3 regions of the Enterobacter sp. TMH.L2 genome follow, and region 1 is predicted to be linked to each of the others. Evidence: predicted binding sites of a transcription regulator. Region 1 holds the regulator's gene; each other region holds the start of a gene.
The links. Region 1 encodes CRP, which controls carbon source genes, mostly activating them, when cyclic AMP is high. Its sites were predicted from a motif close to ATGTGANNNNNNTCACAT; they were not measured.
Positions count from the first base shown of each region.

Region 2: a site for CRP is predicted at 1,719-1,736, ahead of ACREYP_RS07280 (ABC-F family ATPase). Genes of this name have one in related genera too.
Region 3: a site for CRP is predicted at 1,966-1,983, ahead of idnD (L-idonate 5-dehydrogenase). Genes of this name have one in related genera too.

Region 1 is NZ_CP193791.1:227,577-230,713, forward strand. Features, by position in the region: gene ACREYP_RS01035 (YccS/YhfK family putative transporter) at 1-1,005, opposite strand, end outside; gene crp (cAMP-activated global transcriptional regulator CRP) at 1,068-1,700, opposite strand; gene ACREYP_RS01045 (OsmC family protein) at 2,013-2,417, shown strand; gene ACREYP_RS01050 (phosphoribulokinase) at 2,454-3,137, opposite strand, start outside.
Region 2 is NZ_CP193791.1:1,517,932-1,521,068, forward strand. Features, by position in the region: gene ACREYP_RS07265 (CidB/LrgB family autolysis modulator) at 1-53, opposite strand, end outside; gene ACREYP_RS07270 (CidA/LrgA family protein) at 50-451, opposite strand; gene ldtB (L,D-transpeptidase) at 622-1,536, opposite strand; gene ACREYP_RS07280 (ABC-F family ATPase) at 1,775-3,137, shown strand, end outside.
Region 3 is NZ_CP193791.1:38,650-41,786, forward strand. Features, by position in the region: gene ACREYP_RS00170 (LysR family transcriptional regulator) at 1-62, shown strand, start outside; gene ACREYP_RS00175 (hypothetical protein) at 148-759, shown strand; gene ACREYP_RS00180 (HAD family hydrolase) at 947-1,621, shown strand; gene idnD (L-idonate 5-dehydrogenase) at 2,046-3,077, shown strand; gene idnO (gluconate 5-dehydrogenase) at 3,102-3,137, shown strand, end outside.

The DNA of each region.
Region 1 (3,137 bases):
CAGCGGCCGCTGGGTTTTCAGTACCCGGGCAATGCGGCTGAAGTGGTAATGGCAGAACTGCCCCACTGGATTGTCCGGATTCTGGCGGGCGATTTTTTCCAGGGCGTCGATCTGCTTATCCATGGTAAAGCGCGTTGGATAGCGGTGGTAAAGAATATCGTCTGCCAGCACGCGCAGGCGCGCGGCGATGGTTTGAGCATTCCAGCGGATCACGGCTTCCGCATGGCTTTGCTCGACCAGTTTTTGCACCTCTTCAGGCTGATGCAGGCTAACCGAAATGTGTTCCTGCAGATCCAGCGCAACCTGGAAAGCGCGTAACAGACGCTTGTAGCCGTTTTGCTGGTTGGCCGATAGCATATGCAGCTGCTGGTAGCAGGTAGTGATCAGGTCGACGGCTTTTTGCTGGCGGGCCAGCAGCGGCGGCAGCGCTTTTTCCGGGTCGGTATGCTGGGTCAGCAGGCTGTACTTTGCTTCGCAGTAATCTGCCAACTGGCGGTACAGCAGGCTGAGCGACTCCCTGAGCGGTTGTTCACGCCATAGCCGGAACCAGAACCAGTTGAAGGCGCCGTACCAGATGGTGCCGAAGATATAGAGCACCATGGGCTTCCAGATCGGCATATTCCCGGCCATGCTGAGCGTAAAAATAGCGGCGATCAGCGATGCGGGCAGCAGGCGGGCGTGAAGTGAGCTGATTTCTGCCGTCACACCGAGCAGCAGAGCCATGACGATCAATATCGCCGGCAGCGGGATGTGGGTGTAAAGCAGCAGAAGCTGCAGGATAAGGCTGCTGAGAGCGAACAGACTGCCGCCGATGATCAATCGTTTGAAGAAGCGCTTGTGCGGCGTGTCCAGCCCGGCAATGTTGCAGCAGGCGGGAACTAACGAGAAGAGAAGGCCGTTTTGCAGGCTGCCAAGCAGCAGGCCGACAGCCACGGGAAGACACAGCACCAGCGTTTGCCGCAGCGCGTAGTTAACTTCTGGGTGGTAAATTAATCTCTTCCACATAGCCTGAATTGTAGAGACAAAAAAGGCGTGTTACCGAAGCGACACGCCTTTATAAGGGCTAATTAACGGGTGCCGTAAACGACAATCGTTTTACCGTGGGCGGAAATGAGGTTCTGATCTTCCAGCATTTTCAGAATACGGCCAACGGTTTCGCGGGAGCAGCCCACGATCTGACCGATTTCCTGGCGGGTGATTTTGATTTGCATCCCGTCCGGGTGGGTCATGGCATCCGGCTGTTTAGCCAGGTTCAGCAGCGTCTGAGCAATGCGGCCGGTCACGTCGAGGAAGGCGAGGTTGCCAACTTTCTCAGAAGTTACCTGCAGGCGGCGCGCCATCTGGGAAGAAAGACGCATCAGGATGTCCGGGTTGACCTGAATCAGCTGACGGAATTTTTTATAGGAAATTTCAGCTACTTCACAGGCTGACTTGGCGCGAACCCAGGCGCTACGCTCCTGGCCTTCTTCGAACAAACCTAATTCACCAATGAAATCACCCTGATTCAGATAAGAAAGGATCATCTCCTTGCCTTCTTCATCTTTAATCAGAACAGCTACGGAGCCTTTGACGATGTAGTACAGCGTCTCCGCCTTTTCACCCTGGTGAATCAGCGTGCTCTTCGACGGATACTTATGAATGTGGCAATGAGACAAGAACCATTCGAGAGTCGGGTCTGTTTGCGGTTTGCCAAGCACCATGCGCGGTTATCCTCTGTTATAAACTGGCTACCAAAGACAAGACGCGGAACCTCTTGTCTGGCGTTGCAATCGTGAAATTTTCCCAAGCCCTGGGAGCTGGCGGGCAGGTTAACCCTGCGGCCTGTAATTAGTCGTTTCCTCTGCTTACGGCATAAACGTCTCTGTATCGCAGCAGCATCCGGATTGTTTTAGCATAGCTTTTGGTTAGTGTCTTGTATTGTCTCGTTTCAGCATGACCTGGATCGCCTTACGTTGCCAGTTTTCACGTAGACGCGTAATCTGAAAGAAATTTTTATTACGGGAGTAGGTAAAATGCAGGCACGTGTTAAATGGGTGGAAGGCATGACCTTCCTCGGCGAATCCGCTTCTGGCCACCAAATTCTGATGGACGGGGACTCCGGGGATAAAGCGCCAAGCCCGATGGAAATGCTGCTGATGGCCGCGGGCGGTTGTAGCTCAATTGACGTGGTGTCGATTCTGCAAAAAGGCCGCCATGATGTGACGGATTGTGAGGTGAAACTGACTTCCGAACGTCGTGAAGAAGCACCTCGTCTGTTCACCCGCATTCATTTGCATTTTGTTGTGACCGGGAAAGAGCTGAAAGAAAGTGCGGTTGCCCGCGCCGTTGAGCTGACCGCAGAGAAATATTGCTCGGTGACGTTGATGCTGGAGAAAGCCGCAGAGATTAGCCACAGCTACGAAATTATTGAAACCTAAGTAGAAAAGGGCGGTATACAGACCGCCCTTACGCCATCAGGCAATTTTCCTGCCTTCTGCCAGCCGCTGCACCAGCGGGGCCATGATCAGCTCCATCGCCAGCCCCATTTTCCCGCCCGGTACCACCAATGTATTGATGTGGGAGATAAACGACCCCTGCAACATTGCCAGCAGATAAGGGAAGTCGATGTCGTCCAGCCCACGGAAGTGAATGACCACGAAGCTTTCGTCCAGCGACGGAATGGCTCGCGCGGCAAACGGGTTAGAGGTGTCTACCGTCGGAACGCGCTGGAAGTTGATATGGGTACGTGAGAACTGCGGCGTAATGAAGTTGATGTAATCGTCCATGGAGCGCACTACGGAATCCATCACCGCTTCCCGTGAATGGCCGCGTTCGCTGGTATCGCGCACCAGTTTCTGAATCCATTCCAGGTTAACGATGGGCACCACGCCTACCAGTAAATCGACGCAGTCGGCGACGTTATGTTGAGGGGTGACTACACCGCCGTGCAGGCCTTCGTAAAACAGGACGTCAGTGGGCTCCGGGAGCGGCTGCCAGGGCGTAAAAGTACCCGGCACCTGGTTCCACGGCACCGCTTCATCGTAGGTATGCAGGTATTTACGCGCTTGCCCTTTGCCGGTCTGGCCGTATTCGATAAAGGTTCGTTCCAGTAACCCGAAGTCGTTGGCGTCTGGCCCAAAGTAACTAATATGGCGGCC
Region 2 (3,137 bases), 1.3 Mb from region 1:
GCAAAAAACACCACCAGCGTTAACGGTAAAGACCACCATATAAAGTGCATCATTTTTTCTCTGCCTCGCCTTCACCAATCACTTTTCTTTCACCGTGTACCAGATGTGAGCTCCAGCTCACGATAACCAGCACCACCAGCGTGCTGATCAAACAGGACACCACCACCGGACCAAACTGGGCTTTCAGCACGTCGTAATACTGCATCACGCCCACGCCAATGGGGACGAACAGAAGGGCCATATAGCGAATCAGCAAATGGCAGCTGGGTTTTACCCACTTCGCCGGCAGGATCTGCAGCGACAGCAGCACAAACAAAATCAGCATGCCGATAATGCTGCCGGGAATGACGATAGGCAGTAAAGAGGCGACAAAAATACCGGCGTATAAACACAGGTAAATTAAGACAAAAGCGCGAAGATACTGCCAGATTATCGTGAACGAGTTGCGCATGGAGGTTACCCTTTAAGAAACGCATTCATCATACAATTAAACTCAAAATTGTGCTATCCATCACATCATGAATTATCAGCATAACAAACATTCCCTGCGTGAAGGTTGTCGGGCGGATTTCGGGCAATAAAAAAGCGGCCCGGAGGCCGCTATTTTGCAAACTGCTGGACTTAGTTCAGACGAACCGGCATCCCGGAACGGTTCTGAATCGCCTGGTCAACAACGGTGGTGTCAACGTCGGACTGAGCGGTCACCTGCTGAACGCTGCTGGTCAGTTTAATCGGCACGATTTCATCGGAGTTGAACTGCGCTTCGGTGGTGGAAAGCGGGTTGTGAACTTCGATGTAGCGGCTGCCGTCTGGCTCGGTGGTGGCTTTTACCGGCTCATCAATGAATTGAACGCGGGTGCCAACCGGCACGTTGTCGAACAGGAACTTGATGTCTTCGTTACGCAGACGCACGCAGCCGTGGCTTACGCGCAGACCGATACCGAAGTTGGCGTTGGTGCCGTGAATCGCATACAGGTTACCGATGTACAGCGCGTACAGGCCCATTGGGTTGTCCGGGCCAGCGGGAACAACGGCTGGCAGCGGCGTACCGGCTGCGGCGTATTCCGCGTGCATTTTCGCCGTCGGGGTCCAGGTTGGGCCATTTTTCTTACGCTCTACCTTGGTGGTCCAGTTGATCGGGGTATCTTTCCCCAGCTGGCCGATACCGATTGGCAGCACGATCACCGTGTTGGTGCCTTTCGGGTAATAGTAGAGGCGCATTTCGGCACTGTTGATCACAATCCCTTCATGCACGGTGTCAGGCAGGATCAGCTGCTGAGGGATGTTCAGGATGGTGCCGGCTTTTGGCAGGTACGGGTCAATGCCTGGGTTAGCTTCCAGCATGTTAGACAGACCCATCTGGTACTGTGCGGCATACTCTTCCAGCGGCGCGGTGCTGCCTTCAGGAATAGTGATAACCTGGTTTTCACCAACCAGGCGGCTGCCGTTAGTCGGTAACGGATAAGTCACGGCGGAAGCAGAGAAAGACGCGACAGCCACAAAAGCCAGTAAAAGCGAGCGTAATTTCATATTCATGTTATGCGAGTGTTATGCCAGACGGGCCAGCTAGTGAGTGTTCATGGACGATTCAGCCGCGCATTATATGTGCATTACATTCATCTGGGAAATCAGATGTGGATGAAATCACAATTTTTTCACACTGATTAACTATTGTACGGTGAAGATGCGGGGCGACCCTTTATCATAGTTATGGCATAATGTGGCCGAAATCACATTCCAAAATCTCGACAACTTATTTCTCCAGGACATACCAGTGCTTGTATCCAGCAACGTTACCATGCAGTTTGGCAGCAAACCGCTGTTCGAAAATATCTCCGTTAAATTTGGCGGCGGCAACCGTTACGGCCTGATTGGCGCGAACGGAAGCGGCAAATCCACGTTCATGAAAATCCTCGGCGGGGACTTAGAGCCAACGCTTGGCAACGTTTCTCTCGACCCAAACGAGCGTATCGGTAAGCTGCGTCAGGATCAGTTCGCCTTCGAAAAATTCACCGTACTCGACACCGTTATCATGGGCCACGGCGAGCTGTGGGAAGTGAAGCAGGAACGCGACCGCATTTATGCCCTGCCTGAGATGAGCGAAGAAGACGGTTACAAAGTTGCCGACCTCGAAGTGAAATACGGCGAGATGGACGGCTACACCGCAGAAGCGCGTGCCGGTGAATTGCTGCTTGGCGTGGGCATTCCGCTGGAGCAGCACTACGGCTCGATGAGCGAAGTCGCTCCAGGCTGGAAGCTGCGCGTGCTGCTGGCGCAGGCGCTGTTCTCTAACCCGGACATCCTGCTGCTCGACGAACCAACGAACAACCTGGACATCGACACCATCCGTTGGCTGGAGCAGACGCTGAACGAACGCGACAGCACCATGATCATTATCTCGCACGACCGTCACTTCCTGAATATGGTCTGCACCCATATGGCTGACCTGGACTACGGCGAGCTGCGCGTTTACCCTGGCAACTACGACGAGTACATGACGGCGGCAACTCAGGCTCGCGAGCGCCTGCTGGCGGACAACGCGAAGAAGAAAGCGCAGATTGCAGACCTGCAATCCTTCGTTAGCCGCTTTAGCGCCAACGCCTCCAAATCTCGCCAGGCCACCTCCCGTGCCCGTCAGATTGATAAAATCAAGCTGGATGAAGTGAAGGCGTCCAGCCGTCAGAACCCGTTCATCCGCTTCGAGCAGGATAAGAAACTGTTCCGTAACGCCCTTGAAGTTGAAGCCGTGACCAAAGGGTTTGAGAACGGCCCGCTGTTTAAAAACTTCAACCTGCTGCTGGAAGTGGGCGAGAAGATTGCCATTTTGGGTGCCAACGGCGTGGGTAAATCTACCATGCTGAAAACCCTGGTCGGCGAGCTGACCCCGGAAAACGGCAGCGTGAAGTGGTCTGAAAATGCTCAGATTGGCTACTACGCCCAGGATCACGAATACGAGTTCGAAAACGATCTGACCGTCTTTGACTGGATGAGTCAGTGGAAGCAGGAAGGCGACGACGAACAGGCGGTGCGCAGCATCCTGGGTCGTCTACTGTTCAGCCAGGACGACATCAAGAAGCCAGCCAAAGTCCTTTCCGGGGGCGAGAAGGGCCGTATGCTGTTCGGCAAGCTGATGATGG
Region 3 (3,137 bases), 190 kb from region 1:
TGATTAAGCGCCTTATTCGCTTCGCAAAAGAGCACGTTTCGGGTGGGTCAGGAAACGTTTGAACACACTCTTTCACCCCCGGGATTCATTTGGCGGTTACGCTTGATCCAGAGCAGTCCTTACCCTGACCTGAATCCTGGAGAAAGCATGATCAAGCCTCGTTTGTTTATCCCGGCCCTAAGCCTCCTTCTGCTGAGCGCTGGCGCTGCTGCGGCGGACAATGTCATCACCCCGGTGCGCGGCACCATTGATGCAGTCAATGATTCGTCGCTGCAAATCACCACCCGGCAGGGCGAAAAACTCTCCGTTGGCCTGACGGACAACACCCGAATCAACGGCGTGAGCGAAGCGAAGATGAGCGATATCAAGCCCGATAGCTTTATCGGCACCGCCGCCGTGCCGCAGGCGGACGGCACGCTGAAGGCGCTGGAGGTACACGTTTTTGCCCCGAGCCTGCGCGGTTCCGGGGAAGGGTTTAATCCGTTTGAGTCCGCCAACGGCCAGGTGAACACCATGACCAACGGCACGGTCGGCACGCTGGTAAACAGCCACGGGCGCACGATGACGGTGAAATTCCACGGCCAGCAGAAAACCGTGCAGGTGCCGGACGACGTGCCGGTGGTGCTGATCAGCCCCGCCGACAAATCCGTGCTCAAGCCGGGCGTGAAAGTGGTGCTGTTTGCCACCAAAGATGACAAAGGCCAGGCCGTCGCGCGCGGGATTTCTGCAGGGGTTAACGGGCTGACGCCGCCGATGTAATTTGTGGTGATTATCAGAACAGTGGCGACATCTATACAGAGGACCTGTCAGTAAGCTTTACAGGTTGAATCATTGATCTGTATTTCCCTTCTCCCTTTTAGGGAGAAGGTGGTTGCCCAGGTGAACAATAAATAACGCCCATGTATGATGCTCCGCAGACCATCAGACTCCTGTGGAGAGCACGTCATTGACAGCACAAACGGGCGATATACTTTTTAACGGCCAGCGCTTTTCGGCCTTCTTCTTTGATATGGACGGCACCATTCTGACCTCCATTCGCGTGGCAGAACGCATCTGGGGTGAGTGGGCCGTGCGTCACGGCATCGATCCGGTCGCTTTCCTGCCCACCATTCACGGCGTGCGCGCGGTGGAGACGATTGCCCGCCAGAATCTACCGGGCGTGGATGCCGAAGCCGAAGCACAGCGGATTACCGAAGCTGAAATCGCCGATGTGGATGGCGTGGAAGCCATCGGCGGCGCGCGAGAGTTTTTGCAGGCGCTGCCGATGGATCGCTGGGCCATTTTTACCTCCGCCCCAAAAGCGCTGGCGCTGCGCCGCATTCAGGCCGCCGGTTTGCCTGAACCCAAAGTCATTATTGCGGCGGAAGACGTCCGTCTCGGTAAACCCGCCCCGGAGGGCTACCTGCTGGCGGCGGAAAAATTGGGCGTAAACGCGGCCGACTGCCTGGTGTTTGAGGATGCCCTGCGGGTGTACAAGCCGGTGAAGCGGCAGGCGCAAAAATCTTTGTCATTTCCGGCACCAACGCTCACCACACCGGGGAGCTCTCTCGTTATACCGGCGCGGAAAATTACGATGCCCTGCGAGTTGAGGCCGACGGCTCGGGTATTCTCTTGCAGCTAAGCTAATTATTCAGGCTCTCTTTTGTGGCAGAGCCTATTCAAGGTGATTGACAGATTCCCGGCCGATGAGTGCCGGGTTATCTCTTTCATTCTCATGGGTAATTAAAAATATTACTCTACTTTGTAAATAAATAATTCATACTTTTCATGATGGCTAATATTTGATTTGCAGAACGTTCATGTATTTTTCTTTTAAAGGTTTTTGATGTTTTTTATTTATTTATCAGAATTCTCAGAAGCTATTTTTTTATTTTCCGCATTACATCGCCCCATCCCTGGCGCCAACCGCTAAGAACTAAAAGGTGCGTCACGTTATGCGTAACATCCTTCTGTAACAGCCTTTAAGTGTGATTTTCATCACAATTATGGGCAGGTAAAAGCCTTTAAATAGCGCTGAGTTTTACCCGCTGACTATTGAGGCATTGATGAAAATTAACACTGAATCCTGTGTGATCTCAGGCAAGCAAACCGTTTCCGTTAGCCATCAGGAAATTGAGTGGAATAATAAAGGGACGTTGCTGAAGATTTCCCGGGGAGGCATTTGCGGGTCCGATTTGCATTATTATCAGGAAGGGAGGGTCGGCAACTTTGCCGTAAAAGCCCCAATGATTTTAGGCCATGAAGTTATTGGCACGGTAGTGCATACCGATTCTCCTGAATTACATGAAGGGCAGACGGTCGCTATTAATCCATCCAAACCTTGTGGCCATTGTAAATATTGCCTTAGCCAGGAAGAAAATCAATGCACAACCATGCGCTTCTTCGGCAGCGCAATGTACTTCCCACACGTTGACGGCGGCTTTACCCGCTTTAAAACCGTCGACTGCGCGCAGTGCGTTCCCTATCCCGCTGAAGCGGATGAAAAAGTGATGGTGTTTGCCGAGCCGCTGGCGGTGGCCATCCACGCCGCGCACGAGGCGGGAGATCTGCAGGGCAAGCGCGTGTTTATCTCCGGCGTAGGGCCGATTGGCTGCCTGATCGCCAGCGCGGTAAAAACGCTGGGAGCGGCAGAAATTGTCTGCGCCGATGTCAGCCCGCGCTCGCTTTCGCTGGCCGCGCAGATGGGCGCCGACACGCTGGTGAACCCGCTGCACGATAGCCTGGACGGCTGGAAAGAGGAAAAAGGCTACTTCGATATCAGCTTTGAAGCCTCCGGCCACCCTTCTTCAGTAACCACCTGCCTGGAAGTGACCCGCGCCAAAGGCACCATGGTGCAGGTGGGAATGGGCGGCGCAGTGCCGGAATTCCCCATGATGATGCTCATCGCCAAAGAGATTTCGCTGAAAGGCTCTTTCCGCTTCACCACGGAGTTCAATACGGCCGTTTCCTGGCTGGCTAACAAGGTGATTAACCCGCTGCCGTTGCTGAGCGCAGAGTATGCCTTTACCGACCTGGAGCAGGCGCTGATCTTTGCCGGGGATAAAACCCAGGCCGCGAAAGTCCAGCTGGTTTTCTGAGGCCTGTTAATAAGGATTAAGGCAATGAACGATCTTTTTTCACTGAAAGGCAAGAACATC